2 regions of the Terribacillus saccharophilus genome follow, and region 2 is predicted to be linked to the other one. Evidence: a T-box and tRNA genes for the amino acid it is inferred to sense, from the RefSeq annotation. Region 2 holds a T-box; the other holds one or more tRNA genes.
What was found. A T-box is a leader RNA that pairs with one kind of tRNA and senses whether it is charged. The one in region 2 lies ahead of leuS (leucine--tRNA ligase), so its partner is inferred to be a tRNA-Leu.
Positions count from the first base shown of each region.

Region 1: it encodes a tRNA-Leu, which carries the amino acid that the T-box ahead of leuS (leucine--tRNA ligase) is inferred to sense. The anticodon was not compared.

Region 1 covers NZ_CP008876.1:735,939-739,370, forward strand. The annotation lists gene GZ22_RS03880 (ABC transporter permease) at 1-1,277, shown strand, start outside; tRNA gene GZ22_RS03885 (tRNA-Leu) at 1,695-1,776, shown strand; gene GZ22_RS03890 (NADP-dependent oxidoreductase) at 2,199-3,134, shown strand; gene GZ22_RS03895 (carbon starvation CstA family protein) at 3,417-3,432, opposite strand, start outside.
Region 2 covers NZ_CP008876.1:3,406,163-3,409,594, forward strand. The annotation lists gene GZ22_RS16955 (methyl-accepting chemotaxis protein) at 1-1,299, shown strand, start outside; T-box leader at 1,341-1,554, shown strand; gene leuS (leucine--tRNA ligase) at 1,630-3,432, shown strand, end outside.

The sequences.
Region 1 (3,432 bases), 820 kb from region 2:
TGTTAATTGCAGGATATGGTACTTCTGTTTATGTTAAAGGTGCCAGTGTTGTCTTTGTAATGATTCCAGTCATTATCGTGGTGACGCTGGGAACATATATCTTGTTTACGCAATTAAGTGTTTATTGTATTCGTTTTCTGAAAAAAAATAAATCAATCTTCTGGCGTAAGACCAACATACTGCTATTTGGTGACTTATCGTTCCGAATGAAAGATAACGCTAGAACCTTTTTCATGGTAGCGATTATATCAACCGTAGCTTTTAGTGCTATTGGGACATTATATGGGTTTCAATCTTATCTTACAAAGGGAGTAAAAGAGATGAATCCATATACGTATACGTATAGTCCTTTTTTGGACGAAAGTGACGAAGTGATTGAGCAAGATATGCATAAAATCAATGCAATTTTAGATGAACAGAAAATCGACGCAGATATGGAATCCACGGACTTGGCATTTTATAATACCTCTGTGGAAGAATCGCCTGTATTGATAGTGAAAGCTTCTGATTATAACCGTTTTGCCGCATTAATCGATGAGAATAAACTGCACCCAAAGGAAAATGAGGCAATCATTATGGAACAAAGTGATGCGGTAATCATGGAAGGACAGAAAGCTAGTGAAGTATTGATGGCATCCGGCGTTCAGCTGGATAACGGACAGGAAATTTTGCCAAGTAACACAGTGAAGTCTGCTGTAGGGCTAGGCTTTTCTGGTTATTATGTTGTGAATGATAACACTTATGATCAGCTTGGAACTCCAGTAAGAACAGATTTTACTGCTGCATGGAATGTACATGACGGGAATGAAGAGCAAGTTATTGAAACTGGAAAAAAGTTAGAGGAGCAAATAGAGCATAAAGTATTTTCAGTTGATCACTCCATTTATGAAATTAATAAAGCGTATGGACCGATATTATTTATTGGCTTATTTATCGGCATTGTGTTCTTTGTCTCGGCTGGAAGCTTTCTCTACTTTCGATTGTTTACGGATATTGATATAGAAAAGCGCAAATTTAAGTCGATTGCCAAGATTGGATTAACCGAATCAGAATTGAAAAAAGTGGTGAACCGGCAAATTGTTATTTTGTTTTTCTCACCTATTGTAGTGGCACTCATTCATGGTGCTGTAGCACTTACAGCTTTATCGCGTTTGTTTGATTACAACTTAATAGTTGAATCTGCTTTAGTATTGGGAAGCTTTGCGGTAATCCAAGTATTTTACTTCTTTGTTGTACGATTTTTCTATATGAAACAAGTGATTCGATCGGTCTTTTAAATAAGGTCTTCGCTTTTGAAAAAGTTTAGAAACTGCTGGAACATAGGATCCGGCAGTTTTTTAGGTTTCAGTCATACAAAATCATTAAGAATTTTAAAGTTGGTAAGGAGCATTTGGCAATCACACTATTATGTATTATGAGTGGGACGATGAATAGAAGCATTGCAATTTTATTGGGATGTGCGCTTTCTAAAATTTGCTCAGTCGTTAGTTGCCAAATTGCATTCTATTCATGTAAAATAAGAGTTACGTGTTTTAAAAAGATCTTAAATCTTTGCCTGAGTTAGCCATTAGATTCAAAAAAAGATTGTAATGCAAAAAAAACTAGTTATTTTTAAAAATTGTATTGCTTTTTGTTTCTGCAGCATATATAATCTAACTTGTCCTTAAGAAAAGGGCAGCATACATAAGAGACATGCCGGTGTGGCGGAATTGGCAGACGCGCACGACTCAAAATCGTGTTCCGCAAGGAGTGCCGGTTCGACCCCGGCCACCGGTATCACTAGACAGTATGCCAAAGCTGTCCAATCAAGACTCTAACGTAAAGTTAGGGTCTTTTTTTGTATTCTAGATTAATGGATTTACCTTATAAATACTTGGAACTTACATAAGAGCGAAGATACCTAGTATCTGCGTGAATCAGAAAACAATAGTTGTAGCACGTTTAAGAATATAAGTGGATTTAGGTTAAATATAGCAGTAGCTTATGAGCTTAAATCAATAACATAAATACCATCTATAAGCAGTTTAGTTTGATTCAAAGTTATTAGAGGTTAAAATAAGTCATGTATTAAATAAATACATGGTTACAGAGAATTTCATTTGAATTTTTAGCAAGCTCTGACAAGAAGGAATAACTTCTTAAGACAGAACCAAGACTAAAGCTTACAAATATATTTCTTAAAAAAGGGAGTGCATTTCATGCGTGCAGTTATTATTAATGAATATGGCGATAAAAATGTATTAGTAGAGCAAGAATTGCCGAAACCTGAAATAAAACCAAACCAAGTGCTTGTTGAGGTGTATGCCACTTCAGTTAATCCGATTGACTGGAAGCTACGTGCAGGTTACTTAAAGCAGATGCTCGATTGGTCCTTCCCAATTATCCTTGGCTGGGATGTTGCAGGTAAAATAGTTGAGATTGGGAGCGAAGTGAAGAATTATCAAGTCGGGGATGAAATTTTCGCGCGACCGGATACTACCGCTGCAGGTACTTATGCGGAATTCACAGCAGTGGATGAAGAATTACTTGCGAAAAAGCCTAGCAATCTTACATTTGAGGAAGCTGCCTCCATTCCATTAGCAGGGTTAACAGCTTGGCAGTGTCTGGTGGATAATACAAAGGTCAAGAAAGGTGATAAAGTACTTATCCAAGCTGGAGCTGGTGGGGTAGGAAGTATGGCTATTCAAATGGCAAAACATTTGGGTGCCTATGTTGCTACAACTGCGAGTGAAAAAAATGAAGCATATGTAAAAGAGTTAGGTGCTGATGAATTCATCAACTACCGCACACAGCAATTTGAAGATGAATTAAGTGATTATGATGCAGTCATTGATACAATGGGCGGCGATATATTAAATAAAAGCTTCCAAGTTTTAAAGCCCGGCGGAAGACTGGTAACGATTGCGGGACAACCTGATGAAGCATTAGCAGAAAAACATCAAGTAACGGCAAGCTCTTATTGGCTGACACCAGATGGGAAGCAGCTAAGTGAATTAGGAGAATTACTTGAGAAGGGAACTCTTAAGCCTCAGGTAGGTCATGTATTTGATTTTTCAGAAGAAGCTTTGCAAGAAGCACATGAATTAAGTGAAACGCATCATGCCAAAGGGAAAATTGTGATTAAAGTTAAATAATTTACGGGATAGCAAACGTTGAAACCAACAGAATACAGATCAATCTGAGATAATATAAAAATGCCATCATGATAATATGATGGCATTTTTATTTTTAACTAAAGATGTTATGGGTAATGCTTATAATACCAGAGTTCACATAACGGCCTTGCAAATCTTAGAAAGTCTTAGCTGATTAATTAAAGTTTTTTAGATGTAACTCAAAATGGATGTGACATATTTTAATATCCTTACTATAACAAAATAAGGAGTTAGGTGTAGACCTCACCTAACTCCAATAAATCAATTTATTTTCTCG
Region 2 (3,432 bases):
GTAAATGAGATGGATGCGCTGCGGTTATCAAGCCGTGTTCAAGGGCTGCTGAATGATATTTATATGGCGAACGCATATAGTACAGCAGCATATGAGGATGAACAGCTTGCTTTGCAAAATCAGATTACATTTGTAATTGTGGTTTCTGTTATAGGAGTGCTGCTGCTCATACTCATTACTAACTATACATCTCGAAGAACAAGTAAATCGATTGCAGATCCCTTATTGGCGCTTGCGTCCAGAACGAACCAAATTGCAGCAGGTGATTTAACGGTAGAGCCGTTAGAAAAGACGGGCAGTCTGGAAATCAGTGAAATGAATCAAGCCTTTGGGCAAATGACAGAACAGCTGAAGAACTTGATTGGCTCTATAGAAAAGGCAGGCGATGAAGTAGCTGGAATGTCTGCTGAAATTGATAAGGACAATCAGAATCTGCAGGGGCTGCATAAAGAAATTGCTGCTTCCGTTGGGGAAATCACATCCGGTTCGCAGCTTATTTCTACAGATTTGCAGCAAACGGTGACACTAATAGAACAAATGGACAAGCAAGGAAGTGCTAACAGTACTTTTGCAACCGAAACAGTCGCACTTGGCAAGCTTGCATCAGAAGCAGCGGTACGAGGAAGGGAAACTGTACATAACCAGCAGCAGCTCACGGTCAAGAATGGAGAGAGCAGAGATTTGATGGAAGCGTCGCTGCGAGATTTCATCCAATATTCTCAGCAGATCGAGCAAATGGTAGCATCGGTATCCTCGGTTGCTGAACAGACCAATTTGCTTGCGCTAAACGCCGCAATTGAGGCTGCAAGAGCTGGTGAAGCAGGGAAAGGCTTTGCTGTTGTAGCAGATGAGATTCGCAAGCTTGCGGATGAGTCCAAATCATCTGCTGATGCTATCTATCAAACAGTGGGAGCAATTCGCCAGGGTACGATGAGTTTATCCGAAGCTGTGCAGTTTGGTCATGAGGTGGCCAAAGCAGAAACTGCTTCTATGGAAAGTATGGAAAGCTCATTTATGGAAATAGAAGAGAAGTTTCAGTCCATTTCGAATCGACTGCACCAAATTCAAAGCGGCAGTGTCCAATCGGAGCGATTGGGTACAGAGGTTCTTGGCAGGGTAGAACAAATCAGCAGTACTCTTCAGGAAAATACTGCAAAAATAGATGTAGTACATCATTCTACCAATGAACAGTATGGTGCTTATGAACAGTTGGCAATGACAGTCCGTCAGCTTGACCGCGTTACACGCGAATTGCAGGATGCTGTTTCGGTGTTCCAGACGGAAGCTGCCGAATCTTGACAAATGCAGCGCATTTCCGTACACTGGACACAACAATACTGTGAACGATGAGGAGAAGGAGTAGTAGCAAGCTCTGCTTGGCTTAAGAGAGACGGCATTTTGGTGCAAGCCGTCCCGGCATCTTGTGAACTCGCCTTCATAATTGCAAAAGGGAACTACCAGTACTTTTTGCCGTTTTCCGCGTTAAGGAATGTCGAGCGAGCGCATTTGCGCTAAAGTTGGGTGGTACCGCGGGAGAAGTCTCTCGTCCCATTATTGGGATGAGGGGCTTTTTTCTTTGCTTCACGGTCAGAATTGTTCAAGTTGAAGAGAGTACAGGAGGCACACGATATGTCATTCAATCACCATGAAATAGAAAAGAAATGGCAAGCTTATTGGGAAGAAAACAAAACGTTCAAAACAGATACTTCCTCTGAAAAAGAAAAGTTTTATGCCTTGGATATGTTTCCTTATCCGTCAGGTGCAGGTCTGCATGTAGGACACCCTGAAGGTTATACAGCTACAGATATTTTGTCTCGTATGAAGCGAATGCAAGGCTTTGAAGTGCTGCATCCAATTGGCTGGGATGCATTCGGATTACCTGCGGAGCAGTATGCGCTAGATACAGGGAATGACCCAGAAGAATTTACGAAAAAGAATATCGCAACCTTCACAAGACAGATCAAGGAACTTGGGTTCTCTTACGATTGGGATCGTGAAGTTAATACAACAGATCCAGAATACTATAAATGGACACAATGGATTTTCCTTCAGTTGTATAAAAAGGGTCTTGCTTATGTGGATGAAGTAGCAGTGAACTGGTGTCCTGCTCTTGGTACTGTACTTTCCAATGAAGAAGTTATCGACGGAAAGAGCGAACGCGGCGGGCATCCTGTTATCCGCAAGCCAATGAAGCAATGGGTACTTCGTATTACTGCCTATGCCGATCGCCTTTTGGAAGACTTGGATGAACTTGACTGGCCAGATAGCTTGAAAGAAATGCAGCGCAACTGGATCGGACGCTCGGAAGGTGCAGAAGTGACTTTCCGTATAGTAGGAACTGAGGAAAGTTTTGATGTGTTTACAACTCGTCCGGATACTTTGTTTGGTGCTACATTTGCGGTACTGTCTCCAGAGCATCCGCTAGTTGATAAGATTACTTCTGATGCGCAGCAGAAAGCAGTTGAAAGCTACAAACAAGAAGTGGCAGCGAAGAGTGATTTGGAGCGTACAGATCTTGCAAAAGAGAAAACAGGTGTCTTTACTGGTGCGTATGCAATCAACCCAGTTAATGGCGAAAAAATGCCGATCTGGATCGCAGACTATGTACTTATGAGCTATGGTTCCGGAGCTATCATGGCAGTACCTGCGCATGATGAACGCGACTATGAATTTGCGAAGACTTTCGATTTGCCGATAAAAGCAGTCATCGAAGGTGCTGATATAGAAAATGAAGCTTATACTGGAGAGGGAGCACATATCAATTCTGATTTCCTTGATGGTATGAATAAACAAGAAGCAATTTCTGCAGCAATCGCTTGGCTGGAAGAAAACAAACAAGGTTCGAAAAAAATCAGCTACCGTCTGCGTGACTGGATTTTCAGCCGTCAGCGCTACTGGGGTGAGCCGATTCCTGTAATCCATTGGGAAGATGGCACAATGACAAGTGTGCCGGAGGAAGAGCTTCCGCTTGTTTTGCCGAAAACCGATGAAATTAAATCATCAGGTACAGGTGAATCTCCACTTGCAAATATTACGGATTGGGTGAATGTCACTGATCCTGAAACAGGCAAGAAAGGGAAACGCGAAACACATACAATGCCTCAATGGGCAGGCAGCTGCTGGTACTTCCTTCGTTATATCGATCCGAAGAATCCAGAGAAGCTTGCTGATTTTGAAACACTGAAAAAATGGTTGCCGGTTGATGTATATATCGGTGGAGCAGAACATGCTGTTCTTCATTTGCTGTATGCGCGCTTCTGGCATAAATTCTTATTTGATATCGGTGCTGTACCAACTAAAGAACCTTTCCAAAAGTTATATAACCAAGGGATGATCCTTGGAGAAAATAATGAAAAAATGAGTAAATCCAAAGGTAACGTGGTTAACCCTGACGATGTTATCGAATCCCATGGTGCAGATACACTTCGTCTA